One region of the Mesorhizobium sp. LNHC229A00 genome, then DNA from elsewhere that is predicted to be linked to it. Evidence: predicted binding sites of a transcription regulator. Region 1 holds the regulator's gene; each other region holds the start of a gene.
What was found. Region 1 encodes LexA, which represses DNA repair genes until DNA is damaged. Its sites were predicted from a motif close to TGTTCNNNNTGTGTTCNG; they were not measured.
Positions count from the first base shown of each region.

Region 2: the regulator LexA is predicted to act here: its motif matches at 2,521-2,538, upstream of X742_RS168430 (UvrD-helicase domain-containing protein).
Region 3: the regulator LexA is predicted to act here: its motif matches at 1,956-1,973, upstream of X742_RS158810 (sel1 repeat family protein).

Region 1 covers NZ_AYWQ01000012.1:199,456-204,239, forward strand. Annotated here, with positions in the region: gene X742_RS147745 (ABC transporter substrate-binding protein) at 1-774, opposite strand, end outside; gene X742_RS147740 (GntR family transcriptional regulator) at 924-1,694, shown strand; gene lexA (transcriptional repressor LexA) at 2,102-2,845, shown strand; partial or broken gene X742_RS01000000170410 (ComEC/Rec2 family competence protein) at 2,839-4,784, opposite strand, start outside.
Region 2 covers NZ_AYWQ01000001.1:231,496-236,279, forward strand. Annotated here, with positions in the region: gene X742_RS168430 (UvrD-helicase domain-containing protein) at 1-2,480, opposite strand, end outside; gene X742_RS168425 (glucose/quinate/shikimate family membrane-bound PQQ-dependent dehydrogenase) at 2,737-4,784, shown strand, end outside.
Region 3 covers NZ_AYWQ01000004.1:167,892-172,675, forward strand. Annotated here, with positions in the region: partial or broken gene X742_RS158825 (AMP nucleosidase) at 1-599, opposite strand, end outside; gene X742_RS158820 (hypothetical protein) at 717-911, opposite strand; gene X742_RS1000000174780 (hypothetical protein) at 952-1,107, opposite strand; gene X742_RS158815 (DUF2147 domain-containing protein) at 1,316-1,657, opposite strand; gene X742_RS158810 (sel1 repeat family protein) at 2,097-2,363, shown strand; gene X742_RS158805 (branched-chain amino acid ABC transporter substrate-binding protein) at 2,790-3,911, shown strand; gene X742_RS158800 (acetyl/propionyl/methylcrotonyl-CoA carboxylase subunit alpha) at 3,989-4,784, opposite strand, start outside.

The DNA.
Region 1 (4,784 bases):
GGTGCCGTTGCGGACCGCGCTGTCATCGGAGTTGACGACCGGGATACCGGCCTGGCGGGCGGCCGCTGAGACAGCGGCGATCGCCGGCTGAATCAAGTTCGAGGCCGGGCCGTAGATCACGTCGGCCTTGCCGGCGAACGAAGCGATACGCTGCTGGATGTCATTTACGTTGTCGATGCCGACCTCGACCACCTCGAAACCGGCGGCCGGTGCCGCCGCCTTGATCTTTTCGACCAAGGCAACGTCATTGGCCTCACCGGGATTATAAGGCACGCCGAAGCGCTTGGCGTTCGGCAGCAGCTTCTTGGTGAAGGCCATCACCGCGGCGACGTCCTGCAGATCGCTGGCGCCGGTCATGCCTTCGTCTCCGGCGTCCCATGATGGCACCAGCTTGGCCGCCACCGGATCGGTGACCGCGGCAAAAACGATCGGAATGCCGGAACCCGCGAGCGCTTTCTTGGCGATCTGCGAGACCGGCGTGGTGATGGTGTAGATCAGCTTGGGCTGCTCGGCCTGCAGCTTGGCGATCATCTGCGGCACCAGCGACGCATCGAAATTGGTGTGGCTCTCCGTGTAGACGACGTCCTTGCCCTCGACGAAGCCGTTATCCGTCAGCGCCTTCTTGAAGCCGGCTATGGCGGCGTTCAATTGCGGATGCTCGCCGAAATTGGCAATGCCGATACGGATCTGATCGGCCGCGGCACTGCCGGCGCTGACCATCAATGCGCCTGCCAGGGCCAAACCCGACAACCAAGCGGATTTCGACTTTAACATCATTTCCTCCCAGATTTGATCAGGGCCGCTTGGAAACGCGGCTGCTCCGCGATCATGGTCAGTCCGCCGGTCTGTGTCAAACATTATATATAATTGTGGTAGTAACCCAGTATCATATATACTTTTAGCCAGACGACGGATTGATCACGATGCGGGATGAGACGAGTTCCACAAAAACGGAAGCCGCCTATCAGCTGTTGCGGCGCGACATCCTGACCACGCGCCTCATGCCCGGCGCCCCGCTCAAACTGAGTGCGCTGCGCGGCACATATGGCGTCGGTTGGACACCGTTGCGCGAAGCCCTGTCGCGGCTCGAGGCCGAACGCTTGGTCACCGCCATCAGCAATCGTGGTTTTGCCGTGGCTCCGGTGTCGCGGGCCGAGCTGGAGGATCTGGCACGCGCCAGGATGGTGGTCGAGATACCCCTGTTCCTCGAATCGATGGAAAAAGGCGGCAGGGAGTGGGAGGATGCCGTAGTCACTGCCCACTACCGGCTCTCGCGTTGCAAGACGGCGGTCGACGATCCCTCCGACACGGCCGTCGACAGATGGGATGAGAACCACGAGGCTTTCCATGCGGCGCTGCTGAGCGCCGCCACATGCGACTGGCTGTTGCGGTTCCGCTCGACAATCTCGGATCAGTTGCGCCGGCATCATCGCTTTCTTGGTCTGGCGCCGACATTGCGGGCCGCGGCCGGCCTCAAGGACGGCTATGAACAGGCAATGGAGGCGTTGTGCGAAGCGATCGCGATCGAACACCATACTGCGATCATGGAAGCGGCACTCGATCGTGACGTCGAACGGGCCAAGGCGTTGATGACGGCGCATATCGGCTACACACTGCACGTCTATGTTCATAGCGAAGACAGCGGCGCGACCAGATACGCCGCCCGCGCCGGCAGCTTGAAGGGGTCGGGATAACTTCAGCGCTTCCGCGACGCCTATTCGCACGCGCTGGCCGGAGTGCGCCGAACGCCCGGGTCCATGGCCGCCCGGAGCTACCAATGGTTGGCATTTTGGTTTCGTTTCGTTCCGCGAATAATGAATCCATGAAATATACGGTACCCCTGGGAAGAAGCCTTCCAGATGGCTGATGCCAGCTCCATCGGCGGATAGGCCACAGGCCATTAACCAAACGATTTCAATGTGCCTGCCGATCGCGGAAAGGACCAGTTGCTGACGCCGTTGGGGGCAAAAAACTTCAGACCCCTTAACAAATTCATTAAACTTTAAACGGTTGCAGAACACAACTGGAACAGATAGTGTTTGTTCTGGGTTTGTTTTTTCGATTCTGGTTCAACCTTTCGTTCAATGTCTTGGGGGCCGCCATGCTGACACGCAAGCAACATGAACTGTTGATGTTCATCCACGAACGGCTCAAGGAAAGCGGGATACCGCCTTCCTTCGACGAGATGAAGGAAGCACTCGATCTTGCCTCCAAGTCGGGGATCCATCGCCTGATCACGGCGCTGGAGGAGCGCGGCTTCATTCGCCGGCTACCCAATCGGGCGCGCGCGCTGGAAGTGCTTCGGCTGCCGGACTCGATCGCGCCGGGCCTCAATGCGGCAAAGAAGTTCTCGCCAAGTGTCATCCAAGGCAGCCTTGGCCAAGGCAGTCTCGGACGCCAGATCAGGCCGGCCGCTGCGCCTTCGCGCCTGCCCGCGGCCGGCAACGACGACGATGCGGTTTCAGCCGTGTCCATCCCGGTCATGGGCCGTATCGCCGCCGGTGTGCCGATCGATGCAATCCAGCATCAGACGCATTCGATCTCGGTGCCGCCGGACATGATCATGGGCGGCGAGCATTATGCGCTGGAGGTCAAGGGCGACTCGATGATCGAGGCTGGTATCTTCGATGGGGACACGGTCATTATCCGCAATGCCGACACGGCAAGCCCGGGCGAAATTATCGTGGCACTGGTCGACGAGGAGGAAGCGACGCTGAAGCGGTTCCGCCGCAAAGGCGCTTCGATCGCGCTTGAGGCTGCCAATCCAGCCTACGAAACACGCATTTTCGGGCCGGACAGGGTCAAGGTACAAGGCAAGCTGGTCGGGTTGATCAGGCGCTACTGAGCCGGCTTTCCATCGGGCTTGTCGGGTTTTTTGTACGGCGGCAGCCCCCTCGCCTCGCGTGAGAATTTTCGCTGTTCGTGCCAGGGTCGGTATGGTCCGTCGACGGCGAATTCGATCCCGGCCCGGGTCGTGGCCGACTGGGGATTGAAGAAGACGGCAGCGCTTCCCTTGCGGGCGAGCTGCCGTTTGGTGACGACGAGAACCAGCGGATTGTGGCAGGTGTCATAGGCGGTCGCGTCGTTCACGATGATCAGGTCAGCGAAAGCGCAGGCTTTCCAGGTGGTCTTGCGGTCCTCGACATAAGCAATGATCGCGCCGGAAGGGTGCCTGGCAAGGCACAGGCCTTCGCGGCAGTAGAAGGGCGATCCCGGCGGCAGGTCGGCGGGACTGGCAACGTCGAATTGCCCGTCTGTCTTGTCGAACATTTCCGGTTTGACGATTGTTTCGGAGATCAGAGCGCGCTTCCAGTTGTCGGTTGCGAATTCGTTCGGACGTTCCCGGTTGACGGCCAGTTCGCCATTGCCGATCGGCAGCGCTACCAGCCGCGCATCTTCCGAGATCAGCACATCGGGCGCGCGCGTGTGCGACACAGTCAACAGGCCGGCGAGCGCGAATGGCAGCGCCGCGAGCCGCAGCCAGGTCGTCGCCATCGTCGCGATAACCAGCGCGACGGTGACCAGCAGCACGGATTGCTGCGAAATCAGCCCGACTCCGTCGACCGGAGAGCGCTCCGATATCCACGCCGACACGGCGATCATCGCCGTCAGGCCCTTGCCCATGAGGTAGAGAGCCGGCCAATCCAGTCCGAATGGCATCAGCAGCGCGCTAGCGACGGCCAGGAACATCACGACCGACACGATCGGCATCACGGCCAGATTGGCGAACAGGCTGAGGGGCGATACCCGCTGGAAATGCCAGATGGCAAACAGTGCCGTGGCGCTGCCGGCGATAATCGACGTCATGGCCAATCCACCTGTCGCCAGCAGGAATTTTCGCGTCAGGAGCCCGGGCAGGATCGCTTTGGCGGCGGTGGCCTGGTCTTTCCCGCACGGTGATCGGCCCAGCCGGCATAAGCGCCAACCAGGGCCGCGGTCGCGGCGAACGACATCTGAAAGCTTGGGCCGACGACCTCGTGCGGCGAGACCAGGATGACGGCGATCGCCGAGATCGCCAGATTGCGCATGGTCAGCGCAGCGCGATCGAAGAAGACGGCAATCAGCATCACCGCCAACATGATGAAGCTGCGTTCGGCCGCAACGACGACACCGGAAATCATGAGATAGGCGGCGATCGAGAACAGTGCGGCGGCGGCGGCGTATTTCTTCACCGGCCGGCGCGCGGAAAAGTCTGGTAACAGTGCGAAGGCACCACGCAGCAGACCCATGATGGTGCCGGCCACAAGCGCCATATGCAGTCCCGAAATAGAGATGATGTGATAGATGCCGGTACGCCGCATCGCTTCATTGATTTCATCGGGTATGCCGGCGCGCACGCCGACGATCAGCGCCGCCGCGATCTCGCCTTCAGCGCCGCCGACGCTGCCCCTGATGTGGTCGGCGATGGCTTCGCGGGCATTTTCAATGCCTGAGAAAAGGCGAGCCGATAGCGGCATCTCACCGTCAGCGGGGGAAACAACCGTCGGATTGCCGAGGAAGAAGCCGCTGCCGCCGATGCCGGCGAAATAACTGTCGAAAGAGAAGTCGTAACTGTCCGGCCGGACCGGGCCGGTCGGCGGCAACAGTTTGGCGTAGCCTGTGATGAGCGAGCCGGCGGTCATTCCCGGCGGTATCTTGCGTGCGGAAAGCCGGACCCTTTCCGGCGCATAGCGCAGTTTCGGCCGCGCGGTCGAAATCACGTCCATGGTCAGCCGGATGCGGCCGCTCTCCATCTCTTCGAGCGAGACCACGCGGCCGGTCAATTGCGTGGAGATTTCCGAACC
Region 2 (4,784 bases), on a different contig from region 1:
TAGCCGATGCGTTCGACCTGATGGCCCGAGCGCGTGCCCCAGTTGCGGTCGGTCGCCTCGGTGCGGTTGGCCTGCGCGCGCTGCCAGCCGGGCGTCGAATAGGTGTTGGAGAAGGCGCCGGATTTTTCCCCGCCGCCCGAATTGCCGCCAATATTGTCGAAGCGCGAGGCGCCATACGGGTTCTGTCTTCCTGCCCCCTGGCCGCCGCCACGGCCGGATGCGAACGAGCCGCCGCCATACGGATTGCCGTAGCCCCCATAGGAGTTGCCGGCTTCGGCGACCTCGACATGGGCTTCCGGCAGTTCCTCGAGGAAGCGCGACGGGATGGTCGATTGCCAGAGCCCGTGGATGAGGCGGTTGGAGACGAACCAGATATGCAGGTTCTTCTTCGCCCGCGTCAGGCCGACATAGGCGAGCCGCCGCTCTTCCTCCAGCCCCGAACGGCCGCCTTCGTCCAGCGCGCGCTGATGGGGAAAGAGACCTTCCTCCCAGCCGGGCAGGAAGACGGTCTCGAATTCGAGGCCCTTGGCCGAGTGCAGCGTCATGATGGAAACGGCATCGAGCCCGGCATTCTGCTCGGCATCCATGACCAGCGCGACATGTTCGAGGAAGGAGCGCAGCGACTCGTACTCCTCCATCGAACGGATCAGTTCCTTCAGGTTCTCCAGCCGCCCGGGGGCTTCCGCCGAGCGGTCGTTCTTCCACATGTCGGTGTAGCCGCTCTCCTCGAGAATGGTCTCGGCGAGTTCGGTGTGCGGCGTGGCTTCCAGCGCCTTTTGCCAGCGTTCGAAATTGGACGCGACCTCGCGCAGCGCGGCGCGCGGTTTCGGCTTCAACTCGTCGCTTTCCGCGAGTGTACCCGCCGCCTCCAGCATCGGGATGCGCAAGCCGCGCGCCGTGTCGTGGATCTGGCGGATGGTCGCTTCGCCCAAGCCACGCTTGGGCACATTGACGATGCGCTCGAAGGCGAGGTCGTCGGTGCTGTTGGCGACGACGCGGAAGAAGGCCAGCGCGTCGCGGATTTCCATGCGCTCGTAAAAACGCGGACCGCCGATGACGCGGTAGTTAAGGCCGAGCGTGATGAAGCGGTCCTCGAAGGCGCGCATCTGGAACGACGCGCGGACCAGGATCGCCATGTCGTTCAAATTATGCTTCTGGCGCTGGTAGGCCTCGATGGTCTCGCCGATGGCGCGAGCCTCCTCCTCCGAATCCCAGGCGGCGTGGACGTTGACCTTGCCGTCCTCGGGATCGTTGCGGTCGGTGAACAGCGTCTTGCCGAAACGGCCCTCATTGTAGGCGATGAGATGGGAGGCGGCGCCCAGTATGTGCGCGGTCGAGCGGTAGTTGCGCTCCAGCCGGATGATGGTGGCGCCCGGAAAATCCTTGTCGAAGCGCAGGATGTTGTCGACCTCGGCGCCGCGCCAGCCATAGATCGACTGGTCGTCATCGCCGACGCAGCAGATGTTGACTCTGTTTTCGCTCACGGGCTGTTCCGCGCCTGCCGGCGCGGGCCCTCCGCCCCATCTTTTTTGCGCGCCTTCGGCGTCGCGGGAGGGGCCTCGCAACGGCTCGGACGCCCGGTCGGGCTTGCGGCCTTCGGCCGTAGGCACATCTGTCGGCGTCGAGTTGTTACGTCCTGCATCCGGCCGCTGTGCCAAAAGGCGCAGCCACATGTATTGGGCGGTGTTGGTGTCCTGGTACTCGTCGACGAGGATGTATTTGAACCGCCGGTGATAGTCCTTCAGCACATCGGGATTGGCGCGGAAGATGCGGATCGGGTGGCAGAGCAGATCGCCGAAATCGCAGGCGTTCAGCGTCTGCAGCCGCTCCTGATAGGCCTTGTAGAGCTCGCGGCCCTTGCCGTTGGCGAAGCTGCGCGCATCGCCCTCGGCGATATCGGCCGGACCCTGGCCCTTGTTCTTCCAGCCGTCGATCATCTGGGCGAACTGCTTCGCGGGCCAGCGCTTGTCGTCCAGGCCCTCGGCCTGGATCAGCTGCTTGATCAAGCGCACGACGTCGTCGGTGTCGAGGATGGTGAAGTCGGACCTCAGGCCGGCAAGCTCGGCGTGGCGGCGCAGCAGCTTCACGCCGATCGAGTGGAAGGTGCCGAGCCAGGGCATGCCCTCGACATTGCCTTCGCCGATCAGGATGCCGATGCGCTGCTTCATCTCGCGCGCGGCCTTGTTGGTGAAAGTGACGGCCAGGATCTGCGAGGGGAAGGCCCTGCCGGTGGCAAGGATGTGGGCGATGCGGGTGGTCAGCACACGGGTCTTGCCGGTGCCGGCGCCGGCCAGCACCAGAACCGGGCCTTCAGTGGTCTCCACGGCCAGCCGCTGCTCGGGATTCAAGCCCCTGAGATAGTCGGGCGCATTGTTTTGGCCGCCGCGGGCAGCCATGGCGCGCGCGGCAATGCCCGACGGGGCCGTGGGCCGCGCATTGGGTTCATCGAAAAAGGGCATGTCTTCGGAAAAGCCGGACATCTCCCCCGAATGTAGTGATTCGGGAGCGAAAGACCAGAACTGTCTACGTTTTGTTCCGGCAAAGTGCCTGATACGGCCGCTTCACCGATACGGGAACCGCCGCTGTGGAACAATCCCAGGCGGAGCGAGGATGCTGCCCGCGGGCCACGACCTACGCTTGACAGGCGCCGCGGTCGGGAGAAAGTTGCACGGGCAACACGCAATGCCGGGTTGGCCCAGGCCGCCTCATGCGCGCAACAGTCGAAGGAGTATCATCTTGGCTGTCACCATCACCTCCATCATTGTCTTCCTCATAGGTCTGGCGCTTGGCGCCGGCGGCATCTGGTTGGCTTCGCTGGGCGGCAGTTGGTATTACATCGTCGTCGGTCTCGCCTTCCTGGTCGCCGCCTGGCTGCTCTACCGGCGCCGTTCCACGGCGCTCTGGCTCTATGCGGCGATCGTGCTCGGCACGCTGGCCTGGGCGGTCTGGGAAACCGGCTTCGACTGGTGGGAGCTCGGCCCGCGCGGCGGCATCATCGTGCTGGTGGCGCTGTGGCTGCTGACGCCGTGGGCGCGGCGCGGCCTTGCCGGTCCGGACGGGCGAGCGCCTTTGATCCTTGCCGTGCTGGCATCGCTGGCGGTGGCCGGCTATTCGATGACCACGGACCCGAAGGATATCGGCGGTGTGCTCGACACCGACAAGGTGATCCCCAACGCCAATCTCGGCGGCGATGTGCCGGCGGGCGAATGGCATTATTACGGGCGCACGCCATTCGGCCAGCGCTATTCGCCGCTCGACCAGATCACGCCGGATAATGTCGCCAACCTGAAGCCGGCCTGGACCTATCGCACCGGCGACGTGAAGGGCCCCGACGATGTCGGCGAGACCACCTATCAGGTGACACCGCTCAAAGTGGGCGACACGCTCTATATCTGCACGCCGCACAACTTCGCCATCGCCGTCGATGCGGCGACCGGCAAGGAGAAGTGGCGCTACGATCCCAAGATCAAGCTCGACAAGGACCGCCAGCACCAGACCTGCCGGGGCGTCTCCTATTATGCCGATGCGGCGGGCGCCGCCGGCCAGCCCTGCGCGGCGCGCGTCTACCTGCCGACCTCGGATGCGCGGCTGATCGCGCTCGATGCCGCCAACGGGCAGGTTTGCCCAGCCTTCGCCGAGGGCGGCACGCTCAATTTGTTGACCGGCATGCCGTATCCGAAGTCGGGCTACTACTATTCGACCTCGGCGCCGCTGATCGCCGGCGGCAAGATCATCGTCGGCGGCGCTGTCAACGACAATTATTCGACGCAGGAGCCGTCCGGCGTCATCCGCGCCTATGATGCGAGCAGCGGCAAATTGCTGTGGAACTGGGATTCCGGCAATCCGGACCAGACGACGCCGCTGGCGGCCGGCCAGACCTACACCGCCAACTCGCCCAACATGTGGTCGACACCGAGCGCCGACGAGAAGCTCGGCCTGCTCTACGTGCCGCTCGGCAACCAGACGCCGGACCAGCTCGGCATGGGCCGCAGCGCCAATGTCGAGAAATTCTCTTCCTCGATCACCGCGCTGGACCTCAACACCGGGCAGTTGAAATGGGTGCGTCAGACCGTGCACCATGACCTATGGGACATGGACGTGCCTGCGCAGCCGAGCCTGGTCGACATCACCAAGGCCGACGGCTCCGTGGTGCCCGCGCTGGTCGGCCCGACCAAGCAGGGAGACCTCTATGTGCTCGACCGGCGCACCGGCGAGCCGGTCATTGCGGTCAAGGAAGTGCCGGCGCCCGGCGGCGCCATCGAGGGTGACCACACATCGCCGACGCAGCCCGCGTCCGACCTTTCCTTCAACCCGCCGCCACTGACCGAGCACGATATGTGGGGCATTACCATGTTCGACCAGCTGGCGTGCCGCATCGCGCTTCACAAATTGCGCTATGAAGGTCGCTACACGCCGCCCTCGCTGCAGGGATCGCTGGTTTATCCCGGCAATTTCGGGACGTTCAACTGGGGTGGCGTGGCGGTCGATCCGGTGCGGCAAGTGATGTTCGGGATGCCGACCTATCTTGCCTTCACGTCGCGGCTGGTGCCGCGCGCCGACGTGCCGCCGCCGGGCGACACCAAGGGCAGCGAGCAGGGGTTGAACCGCAATGACGGCGCGCCCTATGCGGTGGTGATGGGACCGTTCCTGTCGCCACTCGGCATTCCGTGCCAGGCGCCGCCCTGGGGCTATGTCGCGGGCGTCGATCTTCGCACCGGCACCATTGCCTACAAGCACCGCAACGGCACCGTCTACGACATGACGCCGCTGCCGTTGCCGTTTAA
Region 3 (4,784 bases), on a different contig from region 1:
TGGAAATGCTGCGGGCTGGTTGCGGTGTAGTGCGTCATGCGGTGCAGTGAATAATCGATGCGCTGCGCCGTGAAAGGCGCCAGTGGCCGGGGCTCGCCGAAGGCCACTTCGAACGTGCCATTGGCGATCTGATCGTCGGTGCCGTCGAGATCCGGCACATCGAACAGGTCGCGGATCGGCCGCTTGATGCGTTCGGCGGCGGCGCCGTCGACATAGGTGCCTTCCAGAAAAGCGAAATGCAGCGGGATCGGCGTGGTCGATTCCGAGACGGTTACCGACACGCCATGATTGCGCATGATCAGCCGAAGCTGCTCGATGAGGTAGGTCTCGAACAGGTCCGGCTGGGTAACCGTGGTGGCGAAATGCCCTGGTGTTGGCATGTGGCCATAGGCCTGGCGCGAGTCGACCTGGGTGAACGAACTCGTGGTGACGCCGATCTCGGGGTAGAAGGCCCGGTAGCGCTTGCTGCTGTCGCCGCCGGCGGCTAGGGCCGCGAAGGAATCGCGCAGAAACTTGGTATTGCGTTCGTAGAGCACCTGCAGCGCGGCAACGGCCTTCTCGGCGTTATCGAAGCTTTGCCGGCCAAAAGGCTCGGGCATGACGACAGATTCGATGGCCTGGGGATAGATTCGCTTTTCCATGGCTCAATATAGAGACTTGGACGGGCGGTTGGGAGGGGGCTCGCCGCCGAAGGCGCTCAAAGCGCCCTTTTTTCTTCAACCCCGCTGCAGGCTGACCAGCAGTACGAACCCGACGCCGGACTTTCTGAGCGCCGGCGCCTCGATCGTCGAGCCGCTATCGGCGCGCATCATCGGCACCGCCAGGACCGGGGCGGCCAGCAGTATCAGGATGAGCGCCGCCCGCGGCAGGAGCCGGAGGGTCTTGGAGAGGTTGGCGGCGATGCGGTTCATGATCTCTATGCTTTTCTTTTCGAGGTCCGGGTTCTCTGTTTCAGTGACGAAAATCGGTCGGGCAGGCGAGGTGGCACATTCTGTTGGCTTCGTCCCAGGAGCGCGGGGAACGGCCCGCTTCGGCGACGAGGATGGCGAAGAACATTCCAAACAGGCTCATCAGCAGGCAGACAATGGTGAAGCGGCGAGCAAGCATTGGGTCCGTGTCTCCTTCAACACGTATGAGAATGCCCTGACGCCTCTGAACCGGCTCTGATGCCGGCGTTCATCTGCCGTTCAAATTGATTGAAGAGATGTTGACTGGGTTGCGGGCAACCAGAATGCCGACCGAGCGCTGCCTGCTCGTCGACAAAACGAAAACGGGGCCCGCCGGGCCCCGTTGGAGATCACAAGGAAATGGTCGCTTAGAGCTTGTGCCAGGTCTGGCTCTTGCAGATCAATCCGCCGAGCACGCAACCGCTCATCTTGAGCGACGCGCCCGACAAGGTTGCCTTGCCCGAATAGGTCTTGTCATTTGCCGGATCGGTGATGTTGCCGGTGTATTTGTTGTCCCCGGCCGCCTTGAGCGAGCCAATGGTCTTGCCGGCATATTTGCCTGACTTGAGCGTGATGGAGAACGAGCTGCTGCCGGAAATGGCAGCGGTGTCGCCGGCTTGCGTTTTCCAGTTGCCCTCGATCGGATCGGCCCACGCCCCTCCGCTCAGGATCAAAGTGGCCGCCAGGGCCAGGCTCACTTTTCGAAACATGTCTTACTCCCTTTGGATAGCCAGCCGGATGCTCCGCCTCGCCGGTCTGCCGCTTACGCAAACGTAAGCTAGTCCAGCTTCCGTCAAAACGAAAGCGGTGCCGCGACGGAAGGCTTTGGCATTTCGAAAGCGCCTGAATTCGCCCTGTTGGCCCGGAAATGAAAACGACCGGCGCCTCGTGTTTGTTTTCTAGGGTTAGCAGAGTGTTGACCGCGCGCTCGAAAATTTTCCTCAAATTTGGCGAAAAACAGCTGAATTGCTGGCTTCGTATCCTTAACGAATTTTCGCGTTTACCTCTTGTTTTAGCTTTGTTTTCCTCAAATTAAGCACGCCATTTAACGACGGATTCAAGCCTGAGCGGCATTCTCGAAAGCATCGAAAGAGCGGCCCGGACAAGACGAACGGAGGCAGCTCTCGGGAGCCAGACAGGGGACTAAAAATGGCACGTTTTGAAATGCTTGAAGCAGGCTTCGGCGCCATGGGGGCAACTGCCCAGGCCGACATTCTCTTCGAACTGGGCATGATGTATGCGACCGGCCGCGATTGCGAAACCGACGTCGTTGCCGCCCACAAATGGTTCAACATCGCCGCCATCAAGGGTTCGGCCCGCGCCGCCGAACTGCGCTCGGAACTCTCGGCGGCCATGTCGAAGGTCGAGATCGCCAAGGCGCTGCGCGAAGCCCGCGAATGGATGACCATGCACTGAGTTCCGCCAGACGGGGACGCTCCGGCCAAGACCGCAGAAGACGGTCGGGCCAACAGGGAAAAGGCTGCGCAGACAGCCAGGCCACGGCCATCGACAACGAGAACGCGGCACGCCGACAGGTCCAAGCCGCGCAACGAACCATGATCCCGAACACTCCGGTTTCGCAACGATCATGGTCAACAGGAAGACAGGGAAGGTGGGTTGGGTTCACAGCGCGGGGGCGCTGGGGAAACAGCCTGACAGGCAAAAAAGCCACGACCAGCCGAAACAAGGCTGGCGTGGCTTTTTTGCGTGGATGAGGCCGCGCAGGCCCAATCGAGTGGCGCCAATGCGCCTAGACAGGTCCGATGAAGGATGAAATTGTCCCGCCTCTCTGGAAGAAGCGCGGCCGGGGCGGCCGCGCGCGAGTGGAGGAGTTCTATTATCATGAAAAAAATGAGTGTTTTGAGCGCGGCCATTTTCGGCCTGATGATGAGCGCGCCGATCGCGTTCGCCGATGACATCACCATCTCGGTGGTCGGCCCGATGACGGGACAGCTCGCCACCATCGGCGATCAGTTCAAGCAGGGCGCACAGGCCGCCGCCGCCGCCATCAACGCGGCTGGCGGCGTCAACGGTTCCCAGATCAAGCTCGACATCGAGGACGACCAATGCGATCCCAAGCAGGCGGTGTCGGTCGCCAATCGCATCGTCGCCAACAGCGTCAAGTTCATCGACGGGCATGCCTGCTCGGGTTCGAGCATTCCGGCCTCGGCGGTCTATGCCGAAGCCGGCGCGCTGATGATGAGCCCGGCTTCCTCGAACCCGGTGCTGACCGATGCGGCCGCCAAGTCCGGCTGGTCCACGATCATGCGTCTCTATACGCGTGACGACGCACAGGGCGCCTTCATCGGCCCGTGGATCGCCAAGAAATACGCCGGCAAGAACGTCGTCATCCTGCACGACAAGAGCGCTTACGGTCAGGGCGTGGCTGATGCCGTCAAGGCAACCATGAATACCGGTGGCCTCAAGGAGGTCTATTATGACGCCATCAACCCGGGCGAGAAGGACTATTCGGCGCTTGTCACCAAGCTGAAGGGTCTCAAGGCCGACGTCGTCTATTTCGGCGGCTACCACCCTGAGGCGGGTCTGATCCTGCGCCAGTCGGCCGAACAGAATTTCAAATTCCAGCTGATCATGCCGGATTCCATCGCCTCGCCGGAGTTCTGGCAGGTTGCCGGCCCGGCCGGCGAGGGCACGATGTTCGTGTTCCCGTCGGATCCTCAGGCAAAGCCGGAAGCCAAGGCAGCCGTCGAGAAGATCAAGGCCGGCGGCTTCGTGCCGGAAGGCTTCACGCTGTTCTCCTATGCGGTGGTCCAGGCATTCGCCGAAGGCATCAAGCGTGCCGGCAGCGACGATCCGGCCAAGGTTGCCGAGGCGCTGAAGAATGGCACGGCGATCAGCACGGTTGTCGGCGACGTCACCTTCGACGAGAAGGGCGACCTCAAGAATGCCAGCTACGACATCAACCAGTGGCATGACGGCAAGTACGCGCCGATCGCGCAGTAATCGCCCTGGCAGTCGAGTAAACGGAATGGCCGGGTTCGTCCCGGCCATTTCCTTTTGCGATACGCGGTGCGCTCCTTCTATCCGCCGGCAGCCGCGGTGGATGCGCTCTGGTCCTCGACGAACCGCACCAGCACCGTGCCGTCGGTGACCTGCGCTCCTTCACCGGCGATCTCGGCGATCACCCCATCATGCGGGGCGGCGATGATGTGCTCCATCTTCATCGCCTCGAGGATCAGCAGAGGTTGCCCTTTGATCACAGCGTCGCCTTTCGCCACGCGCACAAGCTTGACCAGACCTGGCATCGGCGCGCGCAGGCTGCCGGTGGCGGCGGCCGCTTCATCGCTCCTGGCCAAGGGATCCGGCACCGCGAAAGTATAGCCGACGGCGCCTTCGAACACCGTGATGTGGCCAGGCCAGCGGGCGAGGCGGGGAACGGCGCGAAGATCATGCGAATTGGTGCTGTCATAAGGCGCATCGAGCGCCACCTGGAAGCGCCCGTCCGATCGCACTGAAATCCTCGCCTGAATGGCTTCGTCACCGAACTTCAGCCGCATGCGCCGCGCCACGCCGTGGAAATGCGCATAGCCGGCGAGTGACGACCATGGGTCGTTCGACGACGGCAACGCTCCGGCACCCGAGGCCGCCATGGCGGCAGCCGAGATGATTTCGCCGGTCGGCGGCGCGACCGCCGTCAACGCCTCCCGGTGTCTGCCGATCAGGCCGGTATCGATGTCTTCAGCAACAAAATCCGGATCGGCGGCAAGAGCGGCAAGAAAAGCGGTGTTGGCGGTGGAGCCGGCAATCTCGGTTTGTGCGAGCGCGGTGCGGAGCGCTTCCAGCCCCGCCAGTCTGTCTCCGGCATGAACGACCAGC